3 regions of the Corynebacterium guaraldiae genome follow, and region 1 is predicted to be linked to each of the others. Evidence: predicted binding sites of a transcription regulator. Region 1 holds the regulator's gene; each other region holds the start of a gene.
What was found. Region 1 encodes LexA, which represses DNA repair genes until DNA is damaged. Its sites were predicted from a motif close to CGAACANNTGTTCG; they were not measured.

Region 1 (10,200 bases):
AGAGGCCAGACAGGACAATAAACAGCAAAAGGTGGCTGTAGTTTTCCTTGCCCAGCTTGAGTCCCTGGGAGAAAGCCTCGCCGATCGAGGAGGTATCGGCTGCCAACCAGGGCATGAGGGTAAAGAAGGGCTGAATAAACAGCGCAATCAGCATCACTACAAGGAGCCCACCAAAGATGGAGCCAACGAGCGCGAAAACATCGCTCTGGCTGAGTTGCTCCGGATTCTGGAGATCCATCGAAGAGACTCCACCCAGGCCGACAACAAACAGAACGACGACCACGATGACGATGGAAATCGCGACAAGAACACCCAAAACAAGGTTCACTACGAGTGGCGGCACCCACCGGACCCCCTGGAACAGGGTTCCCCATGTGGGGCTCGGCTTATCGATTTCACGGTAGGCCAAACGATAGACGACCAGAGAAATGACAAAGGACAGGATGGACACCGCGAAGGAGAAGAGGTCCAACATGACGGAGGTCTCCGCCCCATCGGCGTTCTGCGCACCAACGCTGATTCCAATTTGTGGGACAAACTGAATAGCAAGCACGACGACGGCGCCCAGCACCCACAAAAGTGCGTTGCCGAGCGCGGCCTTGAATCCCCATTTGATCGCTTCGATAGCGCTGACTGGGCCCGTATAGGCCGGACCGGCACCTGGGCCGAGGCCCTCTTGACCGGAGCTATTCCCATAGCTCGCACCGGCATAACCCGGCTGGCCAGCATCGTACCCACCATAGGACTGAGAGCCGTAAGCTCCACCGCCATAGTTGCCATAGTTGCCATAGTTTCCGGATTGACCGAAACCAGCCTGGTCTTCTGGGTGGCTGGTGGGTTCATACTTTGGAAGTCCACCTGTGTTCCCGGAGGAATTACCGGGGCCGTTCTGCGGGTTGCTTCCGAACCCTCCGTTGGAGCCGTTGTCCTCCGGATTCGAACCAAAAGGATTAGTCATTGATTGTGCCCTTCTTTAATCATTGTTCACACAGTCACCACGAGGGTACCAATTTCTCTACCTGGACCTGTGAGCGAATAGCCTTCCGAGTAGACTTTTAGGTCAACTATGACTGCTACTCGCGAAGATCTTTACGGCGCTCTCACAACAGTTTCTTTGAGTGATGAGCGCGCATTCCGTCGCCGCCTGCGCAAGGCTCGCTCTCCTAAGGCCCTTGCTGCGATCCAGGCCGATATCACAGCCGCCCAAGACAAGGTGAGCACCATCGATGCCAACGTGCCGCCGATTACCTACCCCGAGCAGCTTCCCGTCACCGGACGCCGCGACGATATCGCCGCGGCGATCGAAAAGAATCAGGTAGTCATCATCGCTGGTGAAACCGGTTCGGGAAAGACCACACAGATTCCAAAAATCTGCCTGGAACTCGGCCGCGGCCGGCGGGGGCTCATTGGCCATACCCAGCCGCGGCGACTAGCAGCGCGTACCGTCGCCGAGCGCATTGCAGAAGAACTTGATCAGTCGATCGGGGAGACAGTCGGCTATGCCATTCGCTTCGATGACAAAGTCTCCTCCACCACCGCCGTGAAGCTCATGACCGACGGCATCCTGCTGGCAGAGATGCAGCGCGACCGTTTCCTCAATGCCTACGACACGATCATCATCGATGAGGCACACGAGCGCTCACTCAACATCGACTTCCTCTTGGGCTACCTCAAGCGGCTGCTTCCCAAGCGTTCGGATCTGAAGGTCATCATCACCTCAGCAACGATTGATCCCGAGCGCTTCGCCGAACACTTCGCGGACGCTGAGGGCAATCCTGCCCCCATCATCGAGGTCTCCGGGCGCACCTACCCCGTGGAGATCCGCTACCGCCCGCTCGAGGTCGAATCGGGTGGCAAGACCATCGACCTCGATCCTCTCGACGCCCTCTGCGAAGCCATCGAGGAGCTCATGGCCGAAGGCGAAGGAGATATTCTGTGCTTCTTCCCCGGAGAGCGCGATATCCGCGACGCCATGGAAGCCATAGAAGGGCGCCACTGGCGCAACGTGGAGGTCACTCCGCTCTTCGGACGCCTGTCCAACCAGGAACAACACCGCGTCTTCCGCTCGCACCGCGGACGGCGCATCGTGCTCTCCACCAACATTGCTGAAACCTCATTGACGGTGCCAGGCATTCGCTACGTCGTGGATACGGGAACGGCGCGTATATCGCGCTATTCCACGCGCACCAAGGTGCAGCGCCTCCCCATCGAGCCGATCTCCCAGGCAAGCGCCAACCAGCGCTCGGGCCGCTGTGGCCGCGTTGCGGATGGCATCGCCATCCGCCTGTACAGCGAGCAGGATTTCCTATCCCGCCCGGAGTTTACGGATCCCGAGATTCTGCGCACCAACCTGGCCAGCGTCATCCTACAGATGATTTCGCTGCGCCTTGGGGACATTGCTGACTTCCCCTTCGTCCAAGCCCCTGAGCCGAAGGCCGTACGAGACGGCCTACTTCTTCTGCACGAACTGGGCGCCCTCGAGGGCAAAGAAAAAGACGGACTACCTGTCCTGACCCGAATAGGCCGCGATCTTGCCCGCATCCCCGTAGATCCACGCATGGCCCGCATGCTGGTCGAGGCCAAGACTTCCGGGTGTCTCCACGACGTCATGGTCATCGTTGCTGCCATGACGATCCAAGATGTGCGCGAGCGGCCGAGCGACAAGCAAGCTCAAGCCGACCAGGCACATGCCCGCTTCAAGGATAAAACCTCCGACTTTGTGGCCATGCTCAACCTGTGGGACTTTGTCCAGGAAGCTCGCGATGAGATGAGCGGCAATGCTTTCCGCAAACGGATGAAGGCCGACTTCCTGCACTATATGCGCATCCGCGAGTGGTTCGATCTGGTGCGGCAGCTGCGGGACGTCGCCAAGCAGCTCGGGTGGAAAGCCCAGGAAAGCACAGAGCGTCGCCCCGATGACATCCATATGGCCTTGCTTTCTGGACTGTTGTCTAATATCGGCGCGCGTGATGGCAACTCTAAGGAGTTCATTGGTGCACGCAATACCCGCTTCCTCGTCTTCCCCGGATCGGCACTGGCAAAGAAACCGCCCGAGTTCGTCATGGCGGCTGAGTTGGTGGAAACGTCGCGCCTGTGGGCGCGCGACGTTGCTGCCATCGACCCAGCATGGGTTGAAAAGCTGGCGAAGGATTTGCTGAAGCACAACTATTCTGACCCGACGTGGTCGCGAAAGCGCGGCTCTGCGGTCGTCACCCAACGCTCGACGCTTTATGGCGTCACTGTTGTCGCCGACCGGACCGTGCCCTATCACCGCGTGGATCCTGAGGCAGCGCGCGATATGTTCATCCGTAACGCGCTAGTCGACGGCGACTGGACCACCCACCACCACTTCTTCCACGACAACAAGCGCAAACTCGCCGAGGCCTCCGAATATGAGGAGAAGGCCCGCCGGCGCGGACTCGTCGTGGACGAAGACACTCTCTTCGATTTCTACGATCAGCGCATCCCTGCGTCTGTCACCACCGCCCGGCATTTCGATTCCTGGTGGAAAAAGCAGAAGAACAAGCATTCCTTGGACTTCGACCCAGAAGCACTCCTTGAGGAGGACCACGATGTCACCGAGGATGCCTTCCCCGACCGCTGGTTGAAGGGAAGCATCGACTACGACTTGTCCTACAAGTTCGAGCCGGGAGACCCGCTCGACGGTGTCACACTCATGGTTCCCGTCCCGCTCCTCGCGGGGTTGGACACAGAAGGCTTCGATTGGCTGGTACCGGGCCTACGTCTAGAGCTCGTAACTGAGCTCATTCGCTCGCTGCCGAAGGCTCTTCGACGCACCGTGGTTCCGGCACCCGAGTTCGCTGAACGCGCGCTGCCCAAGCTCTTGCCCTATGAGGGCGCGCTCACCGAGCAACTCGCTGCGGTTTTGCAAGAGATGGGCGGCCAAGGCATCAATGCCGGCGATTTCCGCCCCGACCAGCTCCCTCCGCATCTGCGCATGAACTATGCCGCAGTGGACAAGCGGGGCAAGGTCATCGACTCAGACCGCAACCTGCAGGCTCTAGTCCAACGCCAAGCCGGCCACATTTCCTCCTCGGTCTCGCGCGTTGGCCGCGCCGCCGAATCCACTGCGGTCAAGGAATGGACGGAGGATACGCTCGGCGCCATCGATGAGGAAGTGGTAACCGTCGTCGATGGGCATGAGGTCACCGCCTACCCCGCGCTCGTAGCGACCAAGGACGGCGTGGCGCTCAAGGTCCATCCCACCAAGGCGGCTGCCGACGCCTCCATGATCACCACCACCCTAACCTTGCTGCTCCGAGAAATTACGGTGAATACGCAGCAGATGGTCAAAGGGCTTCCTCTACAGCAGCGGGTAGCCGTCGACTCCTACCCCCACGGCGGGGCGGAAGGACTTGTCAGCGATGCCCGGGTAGCCGCAGTACGCGACATCATGATGGAAAAGGGCGGCCCGGTGCGCACCCCCGGTGACTTCAATGCATTGCTCAACGCGGTCAAACCGGAGGTCCCGGGCAGAGTGCGCCAGGCAGTCGTTGCAATTGCGCCGGGCCTGGCAGAGTATTCCAATCTGAATGCTGAGCTGAAGCACTGGGAGGGGCTGGCCATCGATGATATTCGGGCCCAGCTCAATTTCCTGTTGCCCGCGCACGCCATCACCGTCCACGGGATCCAACATCTGCGCCATCTACCGCGCTATATCCAGGCCTCGCGCATCAGGCTTGAGGAAATGAACGTGGATCCGGACCGCGATGCTGACCGGCAGGCAGACGTCGACGAGGCCAAAGCCTATGTGGCCAATCGGTTGCGTTCCCTGCCTCCTGGCCGCGAAAAGACGCGAGAGGTTAAAGACATCTACTGGATGATTGAGGAACTGCGCGTATCGCTCTTCGCACAACGCCTGGGCACTGCCCACGCGGTGTCTTTGAGGAGAATCCAAAAGGCAGTGGATAAATTACGCTAAAAGCTATCGCGGTCGCGCCGACGCATGAGGCGGATTTCTGATTCAAAGTCGTCGGCGCTTTCAAAAGACTTATACACGGACGCAAAGCGCAGGTAGGCCACTTCATCGAGATCTCGCAGAGGTTCCAGGATGGCAAGGCCGATGTCATTGGCGTTGACTTGCGAGGAGCCGTGACTGCGCACGGTCTCTTCAACTTCTTGAGCGAGCTTCTTCAAAGCATCATCGCTAACGTCGCGCCCCTGGCATGCGCGTTTGACGCCTCGGATCAGCTTGTCGCGACTGAAAGGCTCAGCCAAGCCATTTCGCTTGACTACTGACAAGACTGCCTTCTCGATGGTGGTGAAGCGACCTTTGCACGCGGCGCATTCGCGACGCCGCCGGATCGAGGTTCCGCTGTCGATTACGCGCGAGTCAATAACGCGTGATTGTTCGTTGTGACAGAACGGGCAATACACAGTGCCGTATCCTTCCTTTCGACCAATGCGCACATGCTGCTGGCCCAAGGAATTCTAGCGCAAAGACACGACCGTCGTGGTCGAAGAGGTGCTCGCACTGTCAACCTCACTATCGATACTGAGGCCACCCCATACTGTGCCGATGAATACCGCGGCGCCAAAGACTGCTCCGAGCACATAGTTACCTACGTTCGACCGACTACGACGGCTGCCCGATGTTGCCCCGGCGGCCGAAACCTGGGAATTCACCGGAATTTCTGGACGGCACTGTGTTCTATCGTTTACGGCAAGAGTTCGAACACGAGACGGCCCATATGGAAGGTTGCGCGGGGCATCAGACGTGAGCGACCGAGACTGAGCGGGATCCCAGACCGCCGCTGGCGGCACTAGCACAGTCCGATTGCTAGACTTCTCGAGGGCCACCCCGCGCAGTACAGAGGCATTGTTTAATGCGATAGCCATGACGGTTCCTTTCTAGGTCTTCCTTATTCATTGAGACAATGCCCGAAGTGTACGAACCAAGCCCGACATCTTCGAACATCACCTTCGATCAACCGTTCGATTTGGTGTGTATGTTCGATTTATAGCAGGCCTTCGAAAATTTGTCCACACTCGGGCGGCGTTAGTCGAACATTTTTTCTTTCCGTGCTAAAAAGGGAAGCGGAAGTATCACCAGCAGCCCACTCCCACTTATGTCCGGCACGCCAAAGCCGCGCACATCAACTCTGCACATCCCGACAGTTCCTAGGAGCAAGAATGGCCCGCAATCCGAAGCGAAGCGACCACCCTTCCCTCGATTCACTTTCCCCTCGCCAACGCCGCATCTTGGAAGTAATCCATGACGCCGTAATGTTGCGCGGCTATCCGCCAAGCATCCGCGAAATCGGTGACGCAACAGGCCTCCAGTCCACCTCGTCCGTGGCCTATCAGTTAAAGCAGCTGGAAGAGAAGGGCTTCCTTCGCCGCGATCCAAACAAGCCACGAGCTGTTGATGTGCGCCATTTCCCCGGCGCCGACGACCCCAAAAAGCCCGGACGAAAGACCGGGCAGGCAATCGCACCATCGGGAACCTCCACCCCTGACGCACCCGAAGACGCCGCCACCCCAAACTACATTCCTGTTGTGGGCCGCATTGCTGCTGGTTCCCCCATCACCGCCGAGGAGAACATCGACGCCTACTTCCCCATGCCGGGTGAAATCCTAGGCAGCGGCGAACTATATATGCTGCAAGTCGTGGGAGATTCAATGCAGGATGCAGGAATCCTCAACGGGGATTGGGTTATTATTCGCTCGCAGTCTGTTGCAGAAGAAGGCGAGTTCGTAGCCGCACTTTTGGATGGCGAAGAAGCGACCGTGAAGGAATTTCACCGAGATTCCTCCGGTGTATGGCTCCTCCCCCACAATGACGCTTACTCACCCATCAAGGGCGATGAAGCCGAAATCATGGGCAAAGTAGTATCCGTGTTCCGCAAACTCTAGAAACCATCCACCTCAGCGCTCCCTCAGGCCTTCCCCGCTCCACACCAATCACCCACTCGGTGCGGGCGAACCGGACTGGGGGATTGTTTCTTTTTACCCCCTTGTGTGTGTACATGCCCGATTTCGACCGTTTTAGCGTCCGAGATCACACATTCGGATACTTGCAGTACAACCGTAGGTTTTAGTGACTAAGGCACGCGTTCGATGTGAGCTTTTCTTTGTTTAGTTCCGTTTTGTTCGCATTCAGTGGGACAATAGAAGTATCGCCACAACATCCGTTGTTCTTTTCGTTCACATGCCCCAGCCCCGTTTTCCTTCACCGGCGGGCGCAGTGACCACCACAGGCAGACTTCATTTGGAGGAACCATGTACGCAGAAGAGCGTCGCCGACAAATTGCGTCATTGACCGCTGTAGAAGGACGAGTCAATGTCACCGAGCTCTCCGAGCGCTTCGATGTCACCGCTGAGACGATTCGCCGCGATCTCGCAGTCTTGGACCGAGAGGGAGTTGTGCACCGAGTTCATGGCGGTGCAGTCGCCTCCCAATCCTTCCAGACCGCCGAATTCACCCTTGATACTCGCCAACGTTCGGCCACGGGCGCCAAAATGGCAATCGCACGCGCCGCACTGGAGCAGCTTCCCGACGGCGGCAGCATCTTTCTCGATGCCGGAACCACCACGAATGCGCTTGCCGATCTCATAGGCCAGCGCTACTCGGCCGGGCAATTCAGCATTGTGTCGAATAGTCTCCCGATCGCTCTTTCACTAGCCAGCAACGGGGTATCTGACGTCCAGCTGCTGGGTGGCACCGTGCGCGCGATTACCCAGGCCGTCGTCGGTGACACTGCGCTTCGCACCATGGCCCTGATGCGTGCCGACGTCGCCTTCATCGGAACCAATGCGCTAACCATTGACCACGGGCTCTCTACGGCCGATTCGCAAGAGGCGGCTATCAAGTCAGCATTCGTCACCAATGCACACCGCGTTGTCGTGCTGTGTGATTCATCGAAGTTGGGCAATGACTACTTGGTCAGCTTTGCATCACTCGATGAGATTGATGTCGTCATTACCGACGCCGCCGCCCCCGATTCCTACGTTGAGGCTCTGCGCGAGCACGGCATCGAAGTGATTGTCGCCGCGGACAAGTAGGCGCTTTCACCCATAGATCAATTCAGGAGGTGTGCACCCCGCATGATGAGGGCGCACACCTCCTGTGCAATTCAGCGCTCTAAGCGGACTGGTATTCCTCCAGCAGCGCAATCACTGCGGCACGAGCGTCCGCTGGGCTTTCGGCGTTGACAGCCGCCTCTGCCATCTTCTGGCACTGCTCAAGGCTGAGCTCAGCCAGCTGCGCACCGACGCCAGCCACCGCAGTCGACGCCGCCGACAGCGAAGTCACACCGAGGCCAGTCAACACGCAGGCAAGCATGGGATCAGCTGCGGCTTCGCCGCAGACGCCAACCGGAACGTTGTTATCGCGCCCCACCACGCAGGTGTGCTGAATCAGGCGAAGGACAGCAGGCTGCCATGGATCGGTCAAGTAGGCCAGCTGCGGCGACAGACGGTCCGCGGCCATGGTGTACTGCGTCAAATCATTGGTACCAATGGACACGAAATCGAGATGCGGCATGATGGTATCCGCCATCAAGGCTGCGGCGGGAACCTCAATCATCGCGCCGGCGGTCAAACCGCGCTCGCGGCACAGACCAGCGAACCATTTCGCTTCCACTGCGGTAGCCACCATCGGCGCCATAACCCACGTCGTAGCCCCATCTCCGCGCTTTTCCGCGGCCTGGGCGATAGCGTCGAGCTGACGAGTCAACAGCGCCTCGTTGTCGCGGGCGATGCGCAAACCACGAACGCCCAATGCGGGGTTTTCTTCCGAGTCCAAGGTGGCATAGGAAATCGGCTTATCCGAACCGGCGTCGAGCGTGCGAACGACGACCTTGGACTCCGGGAAAGCGTTGAAAACCTTGCCGTAGATGCGCGCTTGCTCCTCGACGGTCGGTTCCTCGCTGGCAGAGAGGAAGGACAACTCCGTGCGGTATAGGCCAATGCCTTCTGCCTGCGAGTCAGAGGCGATGCGGGCTGCGTTTCCGTCAGCAACGTTGGCCAGCAACTGCACGCGATGGCCATCCTTGGTCTGGGCTGGTCCCCGCCACTGGGCAACTCGTGCCGCCTTCTCACGGTATTCCTCCACGGCCTTCAGCGCGGAGGCACGATCTGCACCGAGGGACACCGATCCTACGGAGCCATCAACGAAGAGCTGGGTGCCTGCCTCAATCGTTCGCAGCTTAGCGCCCACTGCCACGATGCAGGGAAGATCAAGCTGGCGAGCAATAATCGCGGTGTGGCTGGTTGGCCCGCCAAGCTCGGTCACGAGCGCCTTGATGTGGGTGGTGTCCAAGGTAGCAGTATCCGCCGGGGCTAGATCGTCAGCCAGCAGTACAGCCTCCCCTTCGACCATGGGCAGACCCGGCTCTTGCTCACCGCGCAGCTGAGCAATCACTCGATCGCGCACGTCCTTGAGGTCCGTCGTGCGCTCAGCCATGACGCCACCGGCGGCCTCAAACATGGTGACAAACCTGTCCGTGGCCCCCACAACTGCATACTCGGCGTTCTTACCGCCGCGAATACCCTTGCGCACTGCCTTGTGCCAGCCTCGGTCCTTGACCATTCCGGCGGTTGCGCCAAGAACTTCAGCCGCTTGGCCTTCGGCCCCAGCTGCACGCTGTTCCAACCGGCTAGCAACCATATCTACCGCTTCGAGGAAGCGATCGTATTCGGCATCACGTTGCTCTTCCGCCACGGTTTCTCCAGCCGTGGGCAGTTCTGGGCGTGGGCGGACCCACACCGCCTCAGCGTATGCAACGCCAGCGACGACGCCGGTGCCTTTAATGATGGATGGGGATGCGTTTTCCATGACACATTTCCTTACGGAGACGATGTTTTCTCTTTCCAGATCATCACAAGTCGGCCAAAAATGCAACGAAACCCACAGTGATTCCATTGACATTCGGACACATACGGGCAATAATCAACATTAAGCAACATTAATTTCACGCTGACAACGGGCAATCCGCACCGAAGCTCTTGTTCACGCCGCTGAGGCGCGTTTGCCCCAAATATACGCACTCCGCGAAAGGGGACATTCTCCACGATGATCCTTACTTTGACCCCCAACCCGAGCATCGACGCCACCGTGCGCTTGAACGAGGAACTCGAACCTGGTGCTGTTCACCGCGCCGGATCCGTCTCCAGCGTTGCCGGTGGTAAAGGCGTCAACGTTACGCACGCGGTAACGCTCGCCAACGTCGACAGCCT
Region 2 (10,200 bases), on a different contig from region 1:
GAGGAGATTGCCGCCGAGCAGGAGTCCGAGGAGATGGCTCAGCGCGTGCGTGACCTGGGCATCGTGCTCAAGATTGAAACTGTGCCTGCCTATGAGCAGCTGGGAAGCGTGTTGCTGGAGGGCATGCGCCATGCCAAGTTCGGCATCATGATTGCACGCGGTGACTTGGCCGTGGAGTTGGGATTCGAGGAGATGGTCCAGGTGCCGGGGCGCATCATGAAGGTCGCGGAGGCGGCACATATCCCGGTCATCATGGCTACGCAGGTGCTGGAGACCCTGGCCAAGACGGGGCTTCCCTCCCGCGCGGAAATCACGGACGCGGGCTATGCGCTGCGCGCGGAATGCGTCATGCTCAACAAGGGACCGCACATCACCGAGGCGATTGAGATTCTGGACCGCATGTCCCGCAAGCTGGGCCAGTCGCGGCTGAAGAACCGCCAAAAGCTGCGCCAGGTGAGCAGCTGGACAAACTAATTCAGGCAACGCATATGAAACGCGGCGCCCTCGAGCGCCGCGTGGTGAGGATCACCTAACCGAAAGCGGCGAAAAACTAGACAGACCTATATTTACTTAGGTTAACCTATAACGGTAATGCTTTAGAGAAAGAGAGCTCACCGTGAAGTTGTCTGGGTGCCCACGGCAAACCGCCGACGCCATCCCCATGGGATGCACCATCACCTTGGGAAACGAGTGCATTTCCTGCACCTGCGACGCCGCCTTGGCAGTGCGCCTCGGCGAGCTGGGCATCCGCCCCGGCGCCACGCTGACCATGGGCCCGCGCGTGGCCGGCGGCGCGCGCGTTGTCTCGGTGGGCAGCTGCCGCTACGCCATCGACAAGGCAACACTGCAAGCCATCGAGGTCTAAACCATGGCCACCACGAAACCCAGCTGCCACGGCGATCCGGGCGGCGCGGTAGCTCCTGCCGGAGCACCCATCATCGCGCTCGTCGGCTCCCCGAATTCCGGCAAGTCCACACTCTTTAATGCCCTGACCGGCGCAAAGGCGCAGACCGGCAATTGGCCGGGAACCACCGTTGAGGTCAGCCGCGGTGCGTGGAAGCTGGGTGAATCCACCGCCGATCTCATCGACTTCCCCGGCACCTACTCGCTCGATCCGCTCAGCCCCGATGAGGCGCTCACCCGCGCCATGCTCATCGATTGCCCCGATGATGAGCGCCCCGACGCCGTCGTCGTGGTCGTCGATGCCAGCGCCGTCGCGCGCGGCCTCAACGTGGCCCTCCAGTTGGCGGAGCAGCCCTACCGCCTCATCATCGCGCTGACGAAGACCGACGTGGCCCTCAACCAGGGGCAAACGGTGGACCCCGTTGCGCTCGCTGAGGCCACCTCCATCCCGGTGGTGGAGGTTGATGGGCGTAAGCGGGAGGGCGTCGAGAAGCTGCGAGAGGTTGTTGTAGATTCTCTGGCGGCTGAGCCCGTGCAACTGCGCGAAGACACCGGCCTGGAGGGCCGCTTTGCGGAGCTGGATGCGGCGGCGAAGGCCTCGGTGAGCGAGGTCGAGCACGCGACGCCCCTGTCCCACCGCCTCGACGCGGTGGCCCTCCACCCAGTCGTGGGTCCGCTGCTGTTTCTTGCCGTGATGTGGCTGGTCTTTCAGATCACCACCACGGTGGCCGCTCCCCTCCAGGATGGCCTGGAGGCGTTGGTCTCCGGCCCCTTGAGCGATTGGGCGCGGGCGGGGCTTGAAGCCATCGGCTTAGGTCACCCCCTCGTTACGGGCTTGCTTGTCGACGGCCTCATCGGCGGCGTCGGCATGGTCCTCACCTTCGCCCCGCTCATGGCGCTGATGTTTTTGTGTTTGGCGGTGTTGGAGGATTCCGGCTACATGGCGCGTGCGGCGGTGGTCACAGATCGTCTTATGCGGGCCATCGGCCTGCCAGGTAAGGCTTTTATCCCGATTGTCGTGGGCTTTGGCTGCAACGTGCCGGCGATTTCGGCCACGCGCGTGCTGGGCAGCCCGCGGCATCGCATTATGACGGCGCTGCTCATCCCGTTTACCTCGTGCTCGGCGCGCTTGGTGGTCTTCGTCATGCTTTCGGCCACGTTCTTCCCAGAGCACGCCGGCAGCGTGGTGTTCATCATGTACGTCATTTCCATCGCGCTGCTCGTGCTCGTTGGCTTGGCGCTGCGAAAGACGCTGTGGCGCGCGGTGCCTGAGGAAGCGCTGGTTATTGACTTGCCAACGTACCAGCTGCCCACCGTGCGCCTAGCGCTGAGCGTGATGTGGACGCGGTTGAAAGGCTTCCTGCAAACCGCCGGTGGCATCATCGTGACCACCGTGGTCGTGGTGTGGCTGCTCATGGCCATCCCGGTTGGGGCCGCGGTGCACGAGACTACCTTGGGCGAGCCACCAGCACCGGAGGATTCCGCCTACGGCGCGGTCTCGCGCACCATCGCCCCGGCCTTTGCCCCGGCTGGTTTCGACTCGTGGTCCCTGGCTGGTCCGCTGGTCACGGGTTTCGTGGCCAAGGAGGCGCTGATTTCGACATGGGCGCAGACCTACGCCGTCGACGACGTCACCGACGCCTCCGCGGAGGAACAATCCCACAGCGCGCTCAGTGACCATGTGCGTCAAGATTTCAACCGCGCCTCCGGTGGCCATCCCCTCGCCGCGGTGTGGGCCTACATGCTCTTCCTGCTGGCCTACACACCCTGCGTGGCCACGATTGCCGCGCAGCGCCGCGAGATTGGCTGGCGCTGGACGCTCTTCGGTTTCGGCATTCAGCTGGCCACCGCGTGGGTGCTGGCAGTGGCGGCCTTCCAGATTCTGAGGGTGTTTATCTAGTGTCCGCCTCGCCCATTCACGCCGTGCAGCAAGCCATCGAATCCGGTGTGCGCTCGCGCGTAGCCATCGCGGCGCAGACCGGGCTGGAACCCGGCACGGTCGATGTCATCCTGGACCACCTCACCGCCAGCGGGGTGCTCGATATGGAGCCGCTCGGCTCCTGCCCCGCGGGCGGATGCGGGTCCTGTTCGGCGGCCTCGGCGTGTGCCGGCCCCAGCAGCACCCGCGGACCGGTGCTGCTTAAGCTTCGTCGCCGGGCTTAAGGTCCTGCTGGAGGCTGCTCGGCCCCAGCGCGGCTTCCATGGCAGGAAGGCGGCGGGAGCGCAAACGGGTGAGGAGTTCGGAGGCGTCGGCAGGCGTGAGGTCCTGGCCGGCCATCTTGACTGGGCCCGCCACAAGGTCGAAGCGCACGGTGCGCACACCCGCGAGGTGACCCAACGGCCCCACCTTGAGAGTGAGCTCTTGGATGTGCGGGGTGCCAATCACCATGACGCGGCGGTTGATGCGGCCGCGATGCACGATGGTCACCGGCTGAGGCGATTCCACCAGCGTCACCGACTGCTGCTTACGGTCGACGGGACTGACCCAGGTGGCCCGGCGCGGGGAGGTATAGGTGGGCTGGGTGTGGCCTTCGGGGCGCGCATAGTCCTCAATCTGCGCGCGGTCTAGATCGGAGATGAGGGCTAGCAACTCCAGCGCCTGCTCCCGGGTGCCCACCGGCAGGATGCGCGTAGAACCAGATTGCTTGCCGCCGCCCTTCGCGCCATACCCGGCCACCGAGACGTGCACCTCGTACCAGCCGAAGCGCCTCCACAGGAAAGGCTGGCTCACCCGCACGCCGTGGATGCGACTGATGCGGATGGTTTGGCGGCGGCGGTCGGCAAGACCGTAGGAGACGTTGAGGGCGTTGGCGGGGGCGTCGTGAAGCGCGGTGAATTTCCAGGAGGAATCTACCAGCCCCCACACCCGCCCCACGAAGCCCACGATGATGGGCAGCAGCGCGGTCCACATCCCGGGGAGGAAGAGCAGGCCGCCGATGACGAGTGCGGTAACCAACGTGGGCAGGCGCAAAGCCTCAGCGGCAATCGTGCGCAGGATGGGAATCTCCGGGATCAAGGCGGCGGGGGTTTCCGGCGCTGGCTCACTGGCAGGCCCCTTATTTGTGCGCCGCAGCAGCTCCGCGCGCAGCTCCTCCGCTGTCGCCTTGGTCAGGTACTCGATTTTGATGACGGAGGAGGTGCCGCCCGCGGTCTCCACACGGACTGCGGCCAAGCCCAATAGGCGCGCGATGATGGATTCCACGACATCCACCGCCTGGATACGCTCGTAGCGCGCGGAGCGGAAGGACGTTGAGATGACGCCGTGGCGCAGCGCGATTTCATCCTCGGTGAGCTTGTAGCCCAGCTTGCGCCACCAAATTCCGGAGACCAGCCAAATCATCGCACACACCAGCACGAAGGCACCGATGCCCAGCAGGGTGCCGCGGCCGACCTCACCCAAGTGCCCACCCTGCACGTAGGACAGGACATCCGACACCATGGAGGCGTTGACGTTCACCGCGAGAACGGCCACCAGCGCCAGAATCAGCGACCAAAAACGCAGCAGCGGGGTGAGGCGGTGGACGCGGGTGTAGCCGTCGGCGTCGATAAGCGCGCGGTCCTTCACAGCCCACTCATCCTCTCGCGGGCCTTGACGGCGAGGCGCTCGCGCAGGGCGTCGGCGTCGGCAGCAAGGAGGCCGGGGATGGTGGCGTCGCTGCTGGGCGACGCCGTGTGCAGCTTCACCTTTTTCAGCCCCATCGCCCGCTCGACGGGGCCGGCGGTGACGTCGACGAACTGGATGCGGCCGTAGGGCACGACGGTGAAGGTGTGCCAGATTTTTCCGCGGGTGACCAGTAATTCATCGGCGGTTTCCTGCCAGCCCAGGTTTTTCACCTGCGCGGGGATGAGCCACAGTTCGTAGAGTGCCCACGCAACGAGCGCGCCGGCTACCCAATAGAGCCAATCCCACCAGAAATATGCCGCCGCGGCCGCCAGGACGGCGAGGATAATGTCCCAGCTCAAATTCGTGATGTAGCGGGCTTTCGTGAGTGACGGGGATACGGGGTTCATGCCAACACACTAACATGAACCCTTGACAAGTTGTTGGGTTTATACAACACTGTGGTGCATGTCCCCAAAGAAAAAGCCAACCCGCCCACTATTTAACCGGGTCCGCGTGCTCCGCGTTGAAAGGGACATGACGCGCGCACAGCTTGCCGACGCCATCGGGGTCAACCCCCAAACCATCGGCGCCCTCGAGCGCGGCGACCACTCCCCCAGCCTGGATCTCGCCTTCAATATCTGCGAGGTCTTTGACTTGCCCGTGGAAGCCGTGTTCTCCCGGACCGAATTCACCCCCATGTCCTCCGAAATCTACCGAAAGGACTAACTCGCTCATGTCCGCCGTCACCATTCCCGATTCCGTTAAGACCCGAAAGCGCTACATCACCCTGGCCGATCTCTCCTCCTGCCTCATCATCCTGTCCCTCCCCCTGCAGTTCTGGGACTCCTTTACCTCACTCATGGTGGCCTGCCTCGGAACGCTGCTCACCGCGCTGCTGACCGCCCGCCTGCGCGGAGCGATAGGTGCTGCAGACCTGCCCACGACGGAGCTCGATGAGTACCAAATGCAGCAGCACGTCGAAGCCCGCGACGACGGCCTCAAGTTCTCCCTCGCAGCACTCGTCATCTTGCTGCCAGTGACTGGCCTTATCGCCTGGGGTGCCCGAACCATGCCCATCATGGACGGTGTGTTCGTGTCCCAGCTCTACCTCAAGATCATCCTGCTGCTCATGGTGTGGGTGCCGTTCTCGGTGGCCCGTTCCCTGGCGGGAAAAATGAACCGCGACGAGCTCATCTCAAAGGAATAAACCTCTTAGCGGAAATCCCGCGAGCCGCGCGAAAGGGCCTCGCCGAAGGCCAGCGGCTCCAGCTGGTCCGCAGCAACGGTGACCGCGCCGGAGGCATTCTGCACGATGCCGCGCACGATGAGCGCGGGCGCTGTCCGCGCGGTGACCTTATCCCTGGCCCACAGGCCGGGCGAGACCATCACGTTCATCAACCCAGTCTCATCCTCCAAGCCGAAGAAGACCACGCCACCTGCAGTATGCGGGCGCTGGCGGTGCGTGACCACCCCGGCGATACGCACGCGGGTGCCATCCTCCACGGCCGGCAGATCCGCCGCCGCCAAGACACCACGAGCACGCAGCGCCTCACGCGCCTGCTCCATCGGCTGCTGGTTGTGGGTCACACCAGTGCTCGCCACGTCCGCCGCCATAAGCTCAAAAGCACTCATCCCCGGCAAAGACGGCGCCTCAATAGCCGAAAGCCCCGGCAGCATCCCTGCCCGTTCTGTCGCGGCAACACCGGCCTGCCACAACGCTTGGCGACGATCCACCCCAAAGACATCCAAAGCCCCCGCCACCGCAAGAGCCTCCACGTGATCGACGGTGAGATCGGCACGACGGGAGAGATCGGGGACGTCGCCAAACGGCGCGGCCGCTTCAATGCGATCGGCGGCCTTATCACCCAACCCCTTGATGAGGTTAAGCCCCAAGCGGATACGCGCCTGACCGTCCGCGCCCACCACCACGCGCGCCTCGCGGCCCGACTCGTTGACGCTGACCGGCAACACCTCCACGCCGTGACGGCGGGCGTCCTGAACAAGCGACTGCGGCGAGTAGAAACCCATCGGCTGCGCGCGCAGCAAGCCCACGCAGAACTGCGCCGGATAATAGCGCTTGAACCACGCCGAAAAGTACACCAAGGAAGCAAAAGACTGCGAGTGCGACTCCGGGAAGCCGTAGGCCGCAAAGGCCACAATCTTGGCCCACAACTTGTCCGCCACTTCCCCGACAATCCCGTTGGTCTCCTCCAAGCCCTCATAAAAGCGCTGCTTGAGCGCCGCCATCTTGGCCGGCGAGCGCTTCGAGCCCATCGCGCGCCGCAGGTCATCCGCCTCCGCGCCGCTGAACCCAGCGGCATCGACCGCAATCTGCATGAGCTGCTCCTGAAAGAGCGGAATCCCCAGCGTCTTGCCCAGGGACTTCTCCAGCACCGGGTGGTCATAGGTCACCGGCTCCTTGCCATCGCGGCGACGCAGGTAGGGGTGCACCGACCCGCCCTGGATGGGGCCTGGGCGGATGAGCGCGACCTCCACCACGAGGTCGAAGAAGACCCGCGGCTTGAGCCTCGGCAGCGTGCTCAGCTGCGCGCGCGATTCCACCTGAAACACGCCCACCGCATCCGCGCGGCAGAGCATGTCATAGACTTCCGGGTCAGCCAGGTCCAGCTCCCACAGGTTGACCACCCTGCCGGTGCTTTCCTCCACCAAATCCATCATGTGGTGCAGGGCTTCGAGCATGCCCAGGCCCAGCAGGTCGAACTTCACCAGCCCGGCCGCGGCGCAATCATCCTTATCCCACTGCAGCACCGAGCGGTTTTCCATGCGCGCCCATTCCACGGGCACGACATCCGCAATTGGCCGGTCGCACAGCACCATGCCGCCGGAGTGAATGCCCAGGTGGCGCGGCTGCCCTATAAACTGCTCGGCCAAGGATTCAACGTCCGAAGGCGCGGGCGCGATCCCCTTCGACCAGGCATCGGCCGAACCCTGCGGGTAGCCCAATGCGCGGGCGGCATCCCGCAGCGCGCCTTTGCGGCGGTACGTAATCACGTTGGCCACCTGCGCGGCGCGCTCGCGGCCATGCTTGGCGTAGACGTACTGAATGACCTCCTCGCGCCGCCCCGATTCAATATCGATGTCAATATCCGGCGGGCCATCGCGGTCCGGGGAGAGGAAGCGCTCAAAGAGCAGGCCCGCGGAAATCGGCTCCGCATTCGTAATCCCCAGCGCGAAGCACACCGCCGAATTCGCCGCCGAGCCCCGCCCCTGGCACAGGATGTTCTCCCGTTTACAAAAATCCACGAGATCACACACGATGAGGAAGTAGCCGGGAAAGCCTAGCTGCTTAACGACGCCCAGCTCATACCGCATCTGCTCCCACGCCCGCTCCCGAATCTCCTTAGGCCGCGTGGCATAGCGCGCTGCCGCGCGCTCGAAGGTGAGATGCTCTAGCCAAGACATCTCGGTATGGCCTTCCGGCACGTCGAAATCAGGCAGGTTTGGGGCCAGCGCCTCCCAGGTGAAGCTGCATTCCTCAAGGACGCGGACGGTTTCCGCGATGAGCTCGGGGCGCTCCGGAAACAGCTGCGCCATCTGTTCCCCGGAGCGCAGCCAGGACGAGCCCATCGGGTGGGAGTTGGGGGAGGCGTCGACAAGCGCGAGGCGTCTAGACAAGGCTTCTTTCGCGCCGGCCAGCCGCGCGTGTTGCCGTGTGGCGGCAGCTGGGCGGGTAGAAGCGATGGCACGCGGAACCGGCAAGGAATCCAGCAGTAGGTGGTGGTCCGCGTCCTCCGGAAGCTGGGTACAGGCATACTCCAGAACCATGCTGTCTATTTTTATTCCATCGACCAGAAGATCGAAATGCTCCGCCCACTCCCAGCCCACCAAGAACAGGCATTCATCCTGTAGCTGCGCGGCAATCTCCACCAGGGGAGGATAGGACACGGCCCCCTTCTCCCCCGCTTCCATGTGGGCGCGGGAAATGAGCCGGGATAGACGCCGATAGCCCTCCGGGGTGCGCGCCAAGACCGTCAGCGGGGCCGGATCCAGACTGAGCTCCGCGCCAAAGACGGCGGGCAGCCCCACCTTGGCAGCGGCCTCCGCAAATTTCATGAGGCCATAGAATCCATCCCTGTCTACCAGCGCAATCCCGCGCAGGCCCAGCCCGACGGCGCGCGCCACGAGCTCCTCCGGCTCAGAGGCGCCGTGAAGGAAGCTATACGAGCTCACCGCATGCAACTCCGCGAAGGGCACGGCGGAATGCCCAGCCTTCGGCTCCTCCGCCGCCCCCGGAAGGTGGTCCACCGGCACCGGGACGGGCCCCGGACGGCCAGAGAGAATCCTCTCCACCCGGGACCACGGCAGCGCCTCACCCCCATTGAATCTCATAGCCCCACACACTATATTCGAACATGTATTCCAGTCAAGGTTTTCGTTGAACAAATACTCGGATAGACAAAGCGGTTCAATCGTTGCTAGTTTTTCGTGCAGTGCATACTCCTGCGGTGATACGACTTGCCGCACAAACCAAGAAGGGACACTAGGAACCCACTATGAGCATCCGTCGCGTACTTGCTGCCACCTCGGCAGCCTTCATCGCTGCAACCGGCCTGGTTGCTTGCTCCTCGGACTCCGCCGAGTCCGAGAACTCCGGTGAGGCCATTACCAAGGACTCCACCATCACCATCGGCACCACCGACGCCAACATGGAAGAGTGGGCCGTATTCCAGGACCTGACCAAGGAGGCCGGCTTCGACGTCAAACTGGAAAACTTCGCCGACTACAACACCCCGAACCAGGCTCTGGACCAGGGCAAGCTGACGACCAACAAGTTCCAGCACCTGAAGTTCCTGGCTGAATACAACAAGGGCAACGGCACCGACCTCGTCCCGCTGGCAGCTACCGAGATCTACCCGCTGGCCATCTACTGGAAGGACCACAAGGACCTCGGTGACGTCGAGGGCCAGGAAGTCGCCATCCCGAACGACTCCACCAACCAGGGCCGCGCCATCGGCCTGCTGGTCCAGGAAGGCCTGGTCACCCTCAAGGAGGGCAGCCCGCTGACCCCGACCCCGCTGGACATCGATGAGAAGAAGTCCAAGGTCAAGGTCACCCCGGTGGACGCCGCCCAGACCCCGGCCGCCTACGGCGAGGGCAAGCCTGCCGTTATCAACAACTCCTTCCTCGAGCGCGCCGGCATTGACCCGCAGTCTGCCGTTGCTCAGGATGACCCGGACTCCACCGAGGCCGAGCCTTACATCAACGTCTGGGCCGTGCGTGCCGACGACGCCGATAACGAAACCCTCCACGAACTGGCCAAGCTGTGGAAGGACCAGAAGGTCACCGACGCGGTCCTGAAGTCCTCCGGCGACACCGCCGTGGCCGTGGACCGCTCCCAGGAGGAGCTCCAGGAGATTCTGGACCGCCTCGAGGAGCAGGTTTAAGCAGCCTTCACTGACTAACTAGCAAAGGACGAATCATGCGCATCCGCCGTCTCGTAGCAGCCGCTGTAGCTAGTCTCGCTGCCGCTACCAGCTTGGTCGCCTGCTCGTCTGCAAGCTCCGATTTCGCCGCTGGTACCGCCGAGGATCCCATCATCATCGGCACCACCGACGCCGAGCTTCCGGAGTGGGGCGTGCTCAAAGAACTCGCTGCTCAAGAAGGCATCGAGATCGAGATGAAGAGCTTTACCGACTACGCCACCCCCAACCAGTCATTGGCTGAGGGGAGCA
Region 3 (10,200 bases), on a different contig from region 1:
TATGTTGGCCGCCTCATCCCCGTTGCGCGTTACCACTCCTTAGGCTGCGCGAACGTTCCCGCCCAGATTCGCAGCCTCGCCGAGACCGAGACCGCCATTGGCCCCGTCACCATGGCGGCGGAAACACTCGACGGCATGGCTCTCGGCCTCCAGTTCCACCCAGAATCACTCCTCACGCCGACGGGACCGATCATGATCGAGCGGTGTATTAATCAACTTTCTGTTCACCCCACCATTGAAGGATCCAAGTAATGACTGATAATAAGGCATTGACGACATTGCAAGCCTTCCTCGACATCCAAGAGCCGACCCTGGAGCAAGCCATCGAGGTCTTCACCCCACTGACGGTAGGGGAGTATGACGATATCCATATCGCCGCTCTCCTGACCCACATCCGCACCCGCGGAGAGACCTTCGCTGATGTCGCCGGCGCGGCACGCGCTTTCATCAAGGCCGGCCGGCCATTCCCTGTCACCGGCAAGGGGCTCATGGACACCGCGGGAACCGGCGGCGATGGCGCTAACACCATCAACGTCACGACCGGCGCTTCCCTCGTCGCCTCCGCGGGCGGAGTCAAGATGGTCAAGCACGGCAACCGCTCTGTCTCCTCCAAGTCTGGCTCAGCCGACGTCCTGGAAGCCCTCGGCATCCCGCTTGATCTCGACCCAGACCGCGCAGTCCGCCAGCTCGAGGCATCCAATTTCACCTTCCTCTTTGCGCCGGCCTACAACCCGGCCGTCGCCCACGTGCAACCGGTGCGCAAGGGCCTCGGCGTCTCCACTCTCTTCAACACCATGGGCCCGCTCCTGAGCCCCGGCCGCCCGGAGTTCCAAATCATGGGCATAGCCAACCCCGAGCAAGGCCAGCTCATCGCTGAGGTCTTCAAGGAGCTCGGCCGCACCCGCGCGCTCGTGGTCCACGGTGCTGGCACCGATGAGATTGCCGTTCACGGTACCACCCAGGTCTGGGAGCTTCGCGACGGCACCATTAGCCACTACGAGCTCACCCCCGAAGACCTCGGCATTTCCCGCCATGACTTGTCCGACCTTGCCGGCGGCAACGGGGAAGAAAACGCGAAGGCCCTCCGGGCGGTCTTCGCCGGTGCGGGCAAGCCGGCCCATCACGACGCGATCGTCGCCACCGCCGGCGCCATGTTCTATCTCAACGGCACAACTGACACCATCCAAGACGGCGTCGCGCACGCCAACCAACTCATCCAGGACGGCACCGTGGCCGCATGGCTGAAGAAGCACGAGGAGGCGAACTATGGCTCTGCCGACCGTGCTTGAGGGGATCGTCGCCAAGCGCCGCACGCATCTACCAGCCATCCGTGAACGCCTCGCCCACGTGGACCTCACGACTCTCCCGCGCTCTGAGCGTTCCTTCTACGACGCGCTCAACGGGACCAACCGTTTCATCATGGAATGCAAGTCCGCGTCCCCGTCGCTCGGCCTCATCCGTGAGCATTATGAACCGGGAGCCATCGCCCGCGTGTATTCGCGCTATGCCTCGGCCATCTCTGTCCTCTGCGAACCGGACCGTTTCGGCGGTGACTACGACCATTTGCAGACCGTGGCGCTGTCCACGCACCTGCCGATCTTGTGCAAGGACTTCATTATCGATCCGATCCAGGTGTATGCCGCGCGTTACTTTGGCGCCGACGCCATTTTGCTCATGATGTCCATCGTCGATGATGAGACTTATGCAGAGCTCAAACATCTAGCAGATTCCCTTGGGCTCGACGTTCTCACTGAGGCGATCACTGAGGACGAGGTCGACCGCGCCACCGCCTTTGGCGTGGACGTCATTGGCATTAACAACCGCAACCTCCACGACCTCAGCATCGATCTCACCCGGTCCGAGCGTCTCTCGCACTCTGTGCCGTCCGGGAAAGTTGTGGTTTCGGAATCCGGTATCCGCAGCAACCAGACTGTGCGCCGCCTTGGGTCTCATGCCAACGCATTCCTTGTTGGCTCCCAACTCACGGGTACGCCTGATATCGATCGTGCGGCACGCGAGCTTGTTTATGGTCACAATAAGGTCTGCGGACTTACGGCGTGGTCTGCAGCTCAGGCCGCCCGCGCCGCCGGCGCAGTCTACGGAGGACTCATCTTCGAAGAGGCATCGCCGCGCAGTGTTTCACGTGAAACCGCGCTCGACATCATCGCCCACGAACCCGATCTCAGCTACGTCGCGGTCTCTCGCCGCACCACTGGCTGGGAAGAGCTCGCTTTCGACGGCATTGCCGCCCTACAGATCCATGCCCCTTACCAGGGGAGCACGGAGGCCGAGCTCCAACTCATTGAGTCCGTCCGCGCTGTAGCGGGGGACCGGCAGATATGGCGCGCCATCGATATGACGGCGCCACACGGCCCGGTGCTCGCCTCTGCGCTTGCCGACGCCTCCGACATGCTCATCCTCGATGCTGGCGCCGGCGGCACGGGTAGCTCCTTCGATTGGTCAACAATTCCCGACAACGTCAAAGATAAGGCACTTCTCGCGGGTGGCCTTAAACCCGAGAACCTTCGCGATGCGCTTCGCGTCGGCACAGCCGGACTGGACATCAACTCCGGCGTCGAAATTAACGGCAGGAAGGACACCGCGCTCATCGCTACGGCCTTCAACACCATTCGTCACTTTACGTATTAGCCCATAGCCCAAACCCTACCCAAAGGAACACCATGACTAACCCACAGGACGCCAGGGAAACCCTCCTTCCCGCGTATTTCGGCGAGTTCGGCGGACAATTTGTTCCCGAGTCTCTCATTCCCGCACTCGACCAACTCGAGAAGGCCTTCGTCGATGCGCAAAACGATCCCGCCTTCCGCAAAGAACTGTCCAGCTATCTTCGTGACTACCTTGGACGTCCCACCCCTCTCACCGAAGCAACCAAGCTCGGTGGAAAGGCACGTATTTTCCTCAAGAGGGAGGACCTCGTCCACGGCGGCGCCCACAAGACCAACCAGGTGATTGGCCAAGCGCTCTTGGCCAAGCGCATGGGAAAGACCCGCATTATCGCTGAGACCGGCGCGGGCCAGCACGGGACCGCGACTGCGCTTGCCTGCGCGCTGCTCGATCTTGAGTGCGTCATCTACATGGGCGCTAAAGACGTCGAGAGGCAACAGCCCAATGTCTACCGCATGGAGCTCATGGGCGCGAAGGTCATTCCCGTGGACTCCGGATCTGGCACCCTCAAAGATGCCGTTAATGAGGCGCTGCGCGATTGGACCGCAACGTTCCACGAATCCCACTACCTGCTCGGCACCGCTGCCGGCCCCCATCCTTTCCCCACGATTGTCCGCGAGTTCCACAGGGTGATTTCCGAGGAAGCCAAGGCCCAAATGCTTCAGCGCACGGGCGGGCTTCCCGACGTGGTCGTCGCCTGCGTCGGCGGCGGCTCCAATGCCATCGGCATGTTCGCGGATTTCATCGACGAGGAGTCGGTCGAGCTCGTCGGCGCCGAGCCTGGGGGAGAGGGCCTCGATTCCGGACACCACGGTGCCACGATCAACAATGGCACCATCGGAATTCTCCACGGCGCCCGCTCCTACCTCATGCGCAATGCCGACGGTCAAGTTGAGGAGTCCTATTCCATCTCCGCTGGCCTCGATTACCCCGGCGTCGGTCCACAGCATGCTCACCTGGCGCAGACGGGCCGCGCCACCTATGTCGGCATCACCGACGCGGAGGCACTTGAAGCGTTCCAAATCCTTAGCCGCCGCGAGGGCATCATTCCCGCCCTTGAATCCTCACACGCCCTGGCCTATGCGCTTAAGCGCAAAGATGAGGACATCACCATTATCGTTTCCCTTTCCGGGCGCGGCGACAAAGACATCGACCACGTCCGCCGCACCCTCGACGCGCACCCCGAATTCAAGATCACGGAGGACAAGTAATGAGCCGATACGAGAAACTCTTCTCCAACCTTGCCTCCCGCAATGAAGGGGCCTTCGTTCCCTTCATCATGTTGAGCGACCCCGACCCGGACACTGCCCTCGACATCGTTCGCGCGGCCGTCGCCGGCGGGGCCGACGCACTCGAGCTCGGCGTCCCCTTTTCGGACCCTGTTGCCGATGGTCCCACCATTCAGGCCTCACACATCCGCGCGCTTGAAGGAGGGGCAACGGTTGATTCCGCCATCGCCCAAATCCGCCAGATTCGAGCCGAATTCCCAGACCTTCCGATTGGCATGCTCATCTATGGCAATGTTCCCTTCACTCGTGGGTTGGAGACCTTCTACTCCGAGTTTCAAGAAGCGGGTGCTGATAGCATCTTGCTTCCCGATGTCCCCGTCCGCGAAGGCGCACCTTTCGTCGCCGCCGCCGACAAGGCCGGCATTGACCCGATCTTCATCGCCCCGGCACAAGCCTCGGAGCAGACCCTCCAGGGCGTGGCTCAATACTCGAGGGGCTACATTTACGCAATCTCGCGCGACGGCGTGACCGGCACCGAGAAGGAATCGGAAACCCGCGGGCTCGTTGATGTAGTGAACAACGTGAAACGCTTTGGCGGGGCACCGATTCTCCTTGGCTTCGGAATCTCAACCCCTCAGCATGTCGCCGATGCCATCTCCGCTGGCGCAGCTGGGGCCATCACCGGATCTGCTTTAACGAAGATTGTCGACGCTCACCTCGACGAGAACAACAAGCCCACCGAAGGACTCGCCTCTGCAGTCACCGACTTCGTATCCAAGATGAAGGCTGCTACCAAGCGTGCCGTTGGCTAAGCGCTTCCCCGAACTATCCTGAGCCACCTCGGCCTCTTCCATCACGTCGTGCGCCACCACGCGTCACGATGGAAGGGGTCGTTTCACGTGAAACAGCGCGTGTTCCATATGCACAAGCCCATCGGCTACCGTCGTTGTAGCCAGCAGTCACTAATAATGCCGCCTTCTGTGCCTTCCAAAGCCTCCTTAATTCCCTAATCCCCAACAGCGATAGTCTCTTGTCCCTCAGAAGGGGATATCATCGGATGCGTTCGAGTAGCGATCCGCCGGGTCCGTCCTGTCGAAGACTTCGACCAACTCTCCGCCATCAAGCTCAACCTTCAAGGCTTTGGCCTCTTCGTGCATCTTCCGCCGGTGAGCAATGACATCTTCCGCGACGGTTCGTGCCCACACCTTAGATGCCGGGGCCAGAGGACCGGTTGCTTCAGTCACCGCCCAGGTGCCGTCCTCGAACAACCAGACAACATCACCAGTAACTGGGTCCAGGATATAGAAAGCCCGTCCGTCAGTTTTCATGTTGTGGTGGTGCTGACAAAGGGCAACCAGGTTAGATGGGTGCGTAGGGCCACCGTCGGCGTAGTTAATCCTGTGGTCCAATTGACATGTCCACGCCGGTCGATTACAGCCAGGCGCCCGGCAGGTCCCGTCGCGCCCCTCGACATACTTTCGCGTGACATCTGAGGGCTGGTAGCCTTCGCACGGTTCTGGTGCTGCACTAAAGTCTCTCGTCACAGTTCTCGACGCCGGCACTCCTTCACCGGTCCAGCCGTGTCCCTGAACATAGACCGGCGCTCCCTCCACGTCAGTGGCTTTGAATTCATGCACAACAACTTTTCCAGCCTCCGGCTGAATCTTGCCCGTAATGAGGAGAACTAAGGCATCCGCCATTGAGACGTCATGTTCTTTTGCGGCCAGCTTGATTGTCTCGTGGATTACGACGCCGACGTTACTATCGACCTCTAACTCGATCGAGGCACGTTCTCCCCGGGTGAGGAGTGAATACCGGTTCTTCTTCCGCTTATCCCGGAACGCGATCGAATCATCCAAGACCTTAGCGATGTCGCGCACCTTGCGCCGAATCTTTTCTGCGCTGGGAAAGACCTGGTTGGGTTTAGTCGGTGTTAGCCACGCCGCCAATTGACTATCGATCTCTGAGATAACTGAAGGAATAGGGTTGCCCAGCTTTGCCAGTACTTGATCAATAGCAACCAAGGCTTGCATATCGAGTAGGTATTCAGAGTCTTGCATCGCCTTCACCTTCGGCAATTCACTGAGACGAATAAGCCCCATGACATTCCGCGCCACATGTGCCGGAGACTTTCCCGTCTTTTGGCCCAGGGTCATAAATGCAGTGTCTGAATCTGCGTTGAGCGGTGGCTGGACACGTGACCAAAACTCATACTCTATTCTTCGCATGAGTTGACCCGCCATACATTCTGGATCATGCGGGTTTGAGTGAGAAAAATACGCAGTAGGTAGCGAGGTTGAAGAATTTATTGTGATTCCCATGGGGAGCTGCATCCCTAAATTAGCCGGATAATTGCTTCCCCCACTCCCACCTTTAGAATACATGTTCTAAGCTCGTTCCACAAGAGCTATTTCGGCTTTCGTCGAAGTTTTCGGTAACCCCTAGCGCAACCGAGCGGCCCGCGACGTCGGCAACAAGGCATACAAAAATCCCCCTCCCGCAGCCAACCTTCCAATTGATTGGTCTAGACGTATAGACCAGAAATGGAACGCAAGCTAGGGGAGGGGGAAGCTCTCAGGGTTTCACGTGAAACCTAAGCTTGAAACCTAAGCTTTGCTCAGCTCCTCGTCGGCAGCAGAGGCGTCGGCCTCGGCCTCCAACCCAACAATCTTATTGCGAGCGAAACGGTCGACAATCATGGCGATGGCGCCGTCGCCAGTAACGTTCGCGGCCGTACCCACGGAATCGATAGCGATGTAAGCGGCAATCATCAGTGCCACCATCGAATCATCAAAGCCCATATTGGATTGCAACAGACCAACGGCAACCATCACGGCACCGCCCGGAACACCGGGGGCCGCGATCATCATGATTCCAAGAAGCAGGATGAAGCCCAAGGCCTTACCCAAATCTGCTTCCATACCATCAGCCATATACACAATCGCGAAGGCGTACAACGTCAGCTTGATCATCGAACCTGACAGGTGAATGGTCGCACAGAGGGGGATGACAAAGCCAGCAACGGGCTTGGTAATACCGTTCTTCAACGTGGCGTCCAATGTCACCGGAATCGTCGCCGCCGAAGAGGAAGTACCCAACGCGGTGAAGTAGGCCGGTGCCATGTTCTTCAATGCGCGGAATGGATTCTTACCCGCAATTGCGCCGGCGATGATGTATTGAAGCACGAGGTAAACCAGCGTCATGAGGACCGCAAGCAAAAGAACCTTGGCGAAGGCAACGAGGACCGTCCCGATATTGCCATTCATACCCAAGGAGAGGAACATGCCAAAGATATAGAACGGCAGGAGGGGAATCACGAAGCCCCAGATCACCTTGATGACGACGTTCTCAAATTCTTTAGTAATCGCGTAAAGGTTGTCGGATTTCACAGTGGTCATCGCCACGCCAACGCAGAAGGACAACAGCAGCGCCGTCATAACTTCGAATGGAGCCGGCATCTCAACGGTGAAGTAGGGATCGAGCGCTCCGGCATCGATGTCAGCCACATCAGTGTTGAGCGTCTGCCCACCCAGCAACGTGGGGTACAGGACCTGGGTCAAACCGTAGGCAACGAGGCCTGCCACGATAGTGGAACCATACGCAATTCCGGCAGTAATACCCAGCCACTTGCCGGCACCGCGACCGAGGCCCGCGATTGCCGGTGCCACGAGAGCAAGAATGAGAATGGGGATGAAGAAGCCAAGGAAGTTCGAGAACAGTCCGTTGTATGTTGCGAAGGCCCTGCCGAACCATTCCGGCGCGAATTGGCTAACTATGATGCCCAAGACTATCGCTACGATAATCTTGAACAGCAGAGAGTTGAGAACACTCTTGAATGTCATGATTGAGTCTTTTCTATGGTTGATACCACTACGAGTTTCTCGCCCGGCGATAAACGCTTATTTATCTACCAAGCGACACGAAATGTATATTACAGCACGAAACGAATAAATTGAACCAGCTTTCTCGCTAGCTAGGAGGCGGGATAGACTTAGACGCATGCTCGTAGTCGGAATCATCTTCCTCATCCTTGCCGCGGTCCTCATCATCGTCGGCGGCCTTGCCACACTCCGTAAACTCCCCGGCAACAGTGTTGTTGGATTGCGTCTCGCGGAGATCCGCAAAACCCGGGAGGCATGGGACAACGCCCACGCTATTGCGGGCCCGTTCTGGTTCCTGGGAGGCATCGCTCTCGTTTTCGGTGGCGTTATCGCGCTTCGCGCCGAAGGTTGGATGTGGCTAATCCCCGCACTCACAGCCGTCGTAGCTGTCCTCGCGCTCTCCATCGGCTCCAACATGGGTGCCCGCGCGGCCTACCTGTGGGACCAAGCCCATAAAGACGACGATGGTTGCGGCGATTCCTGCAACTGTGGCGACGGCGGCTGCGGGGGAGAGGCGCCGGCTGTCGACGTCTCCGCGATCCGTGCCGCAGCACAACACGCAGACAAGGCGGACCGAGACTAGGGCGACATTTATCAGCACAGTGACGTAATCTGGGCAGACAGAAGTCCCCAAATGATTTCATCACAAACTATATTTTAGGTGGCCAGCACAACACCGGGTAGACCCGATCATTGGTGTGGCCACCTTTCTTTGTCCTGTGCGAGCGCTGAGAGCTAAACATCAATTACGTGGGAACACGGCAGTGTGACGTGACAACAGGAGTCGGGCGGCGCACGATCGTGTTCATGACCAAGAGCACCAAAACTAAAGCGCTACGGCTCGTCGCTGCAACAGCGCTCAGCCTCAGCATCCTCGGCGCGGGGGCCACATATGCACTCGCCGGAGAACGTCGCGGAGCACACAACGAAGCTGGGACGATCTATAGCGATGTCGGCACATCATACGGTGCCTACGATTTCAGCGGCAGCAGGGAAGAGGAGCTTCCCGTGTGGGACGGCAAACTTAGCTAACAGGACATTGTCCTCTCCCTACACAGCCAATGAATCAGATAGAGTAATCCACATGACTACGTGTTCACGCCGCCTTTTCCTGCTCGGTACTGCGACCACCTTTGCTGGGGCCTACCTCGCCGCCTGCGGTAGGGAACCTTCCGCGGAAGTCGCAGCGACGGAAATCCCCGTTGGCTCCGCCATCATTGTGGACAAGGTGATCTTCGCTCAACCCACCGAGGGAGAGTTCAAGGCATATTCGCAGACCTGCCCGCACCAGGGATCCCTCATCACGAAGATTGAAGGCTTGACCGCCACATGCACGAGCCACTACTCAAGCTTTGACCTCAGCAGCGGCGAAGTCACCGGCGGCCCCAGCCCTAAACCGCTCACTGAGTACGGAGTGGAAAACAACGGGGGAACAGTCAAGAACGTCTCCGCCTAAGACCCTCGAGGAGCCACGCTAAGAAAAAGCGGTGTTTCACGTGAAACCGTGAGGGGCGTCTAGACTCTCTTCTATGATTGAGCGCCTAAAAAGACTCGACCCCCTCATCGTCCTCATCCTGTGCGCCGTCGCAATCGCTATTGTTTTTCCCGCGCGGGGAAGCTTTGCGGACAGCTTCGATGTCCTCACGAATATAGCGATCGCTCTTCTCTTCTTTCTCTACGGCGCCCGACTCTCAACGCGCGAAGCCATCAACGGGATCAAACACTGGAAGCTCCACCTGACCATTCTGGCGTTCACCTTTGTGGTCTACCCAGTCATCGGCCTCGCACTCAGGCCGCTCACCGCGTTCATCCCAAACGATCTTTACTTGGGAATTCTCTACCTCACGCTTGTACCGTCCACAGTGCAATCGTCGGTAGCCTTTACCTCAATCGCCCGCGGAAACGTTCCCGGGGCAATCGTCTCCGCGTCTGCGTCAAACCTCGCTGGAGTTTTGCTTACACCATTGCTAGTCATGGCACTCATAGGGGCCGGCGATGGGATTCACATCGATAGCTCTGTTTTCTTTGAGATTTCTGTTCTTTTGCTCCTACCTTTCGTGCTCGGCCAGCTCACCAGAAAATGGGTGGGCAAACTCGCAGCAAGCAAAGCCACGAAAGTGGTGGACCGAGGCTCCATCGCGATGGTCGTCTATGCGGCCTTTTCTAAGGGAATGGTGGACGGGATCTGGGCGTCGATTAGCGTGTGGCAAATCCTATTCCAGATTGTCTTCTCAACAGCATTCGTCTTCTTCATGCTCTGGCTCACCAAGGCGGTCAGCCAGAAGCTGGGGTTCAACAGAGAAGACACCATTGCTATTCAGTTCTGCGGGTCAAAGAAATCCCTGGCCACCGGATTACCCATGGCCTCGGTGATTTTTGCCTCCGGCGGCACCTCGTTGGGGTTG

Region 2: ACUY3D_RS09120 (error-prone DNA polymerase) is a predicted target of LexA. The motif match lies at 8,876-8,889, and genes of this name have one in related genera.
Region 3: ACUY3D_RS08320 (HNH endonuclease signature motif containing protein) is a predicted target of LexA. The motif match lies at 6,290-6,303, and genes of this name have one in related genera.

Annotation. Positions count from the first base shown of each region.
Region 1 is NZ_JBRBAU010000004.1:103,927-114,126, forward strand. It holds gene ACUY3D_RS04530 (hypothetical protein) at 1-958, opposite strand, end outside; gene hrpA (ATP-dependent RNA helicase HrpA) at 1,067-4,942, shown strand; gene nrdR (transcriptional regulator NrdR) at 4,939-5,397, opposite strand; gene lexA (transcriptional repressor LexA) at 6,154-6,876, shown strand; gene sugR (transcriptional regulator SugR) at 7,243-8,025, shown strand; gene ptsP (phosphoenolpyruvate--protein phosphotransferase) at 8,105-9,799, opposite strand; gene ACUY3D_RS04560 (1-phosphofructokinase family hexose kinase) at 10,037-10,200, shown strand, end outside.
Region 2 is NZ_JBRBAU010000010.1:63,800-73,999, forward strand. It holds gene ACUY3D_RS09080 (pyruvate kinase) at 1-474, shown strand, start outside; gene ACUY3D_RS09085 (FeoA family protein) at 617-865, shown strand; gene feoB (ferrous iron transport protein B) at 869-2,803, shown strand; gene ACUY3D_RS09095 (hypothetical protein) at 2,755-3,066, shown strand; gene ACUY3D_RS09100 (PH domain-containing protein) at 3,044-4,468, opposite strand; gene ACUY3D_RS09105 (PH domain-containing protein) at 4,465-4,914, opposite strand; gene ACUY3D_RS09110 (helix-turn-helix transcriptional regulator) at 4,973-5,233, shown strand; gene ACUY3D_RS09115 (hypothetical protein) at 5,241-5,714, shown strand; gene ACUY3D_RS09120 (error-prone DNA polymerase) at 5,720-8,857, opposite strand; gene ACUY3D_RS09125 (MetQ/NlpA family ABC transporter substrate-binding protein) at 9,022-9,912, shown strand; gene ACUY3D_RS09130 (MetQ/NlpA family ABC transporter substrate-binding protein) at 9,948-10,200, shown strand, end outside.
Region 3 is NZ_JBRBAU010000009.1:35,514-45,713, reverse strand. It holds gene ACUY3D_RS08345 (anthranilate synthase component II) at 1-252, shown strand, start outside; gene trpD (anthranilate phosphoribosyltransferase) at 252-1,289, shown strand; gene trpCF (bifunctional indole-3-glycerol-phosphate synthase TrpC/phosphoribosylanthranilate isomerase TrpF) at 1,267-2,649, shown strand; gene trpB (tryptophan synthase subunit beta) at 2,682-3,896, shown strand; gene trpA (tryptophan synthase subunit alpha) at 3,896-4,726, shown strand; gene ACUY3D_RS08320 (HNH endonuclease signature motif containing protein) at 4,952-6,070, opposite strand; gene ACUY3D_RS08315 (dicarboxylate/amino acid:cation symporter) at 6,521-7,756, opposite strand; gene ACUY3D_RS08310 (SdpI family protein) at 7,914-8,378, shown strand; gene ACUY3D_RS08305 (hypothetical protein) at 8,603-8,827, shown strand; gene ACUY3D_RS08300 (Rieske (2Fe-2S) protein) at 8,880-9,251, shown strand; gene ACUY3D_RS08295 (bile acid:sodium symporter family protein) at 9,325-10,200, shown strand, end outside.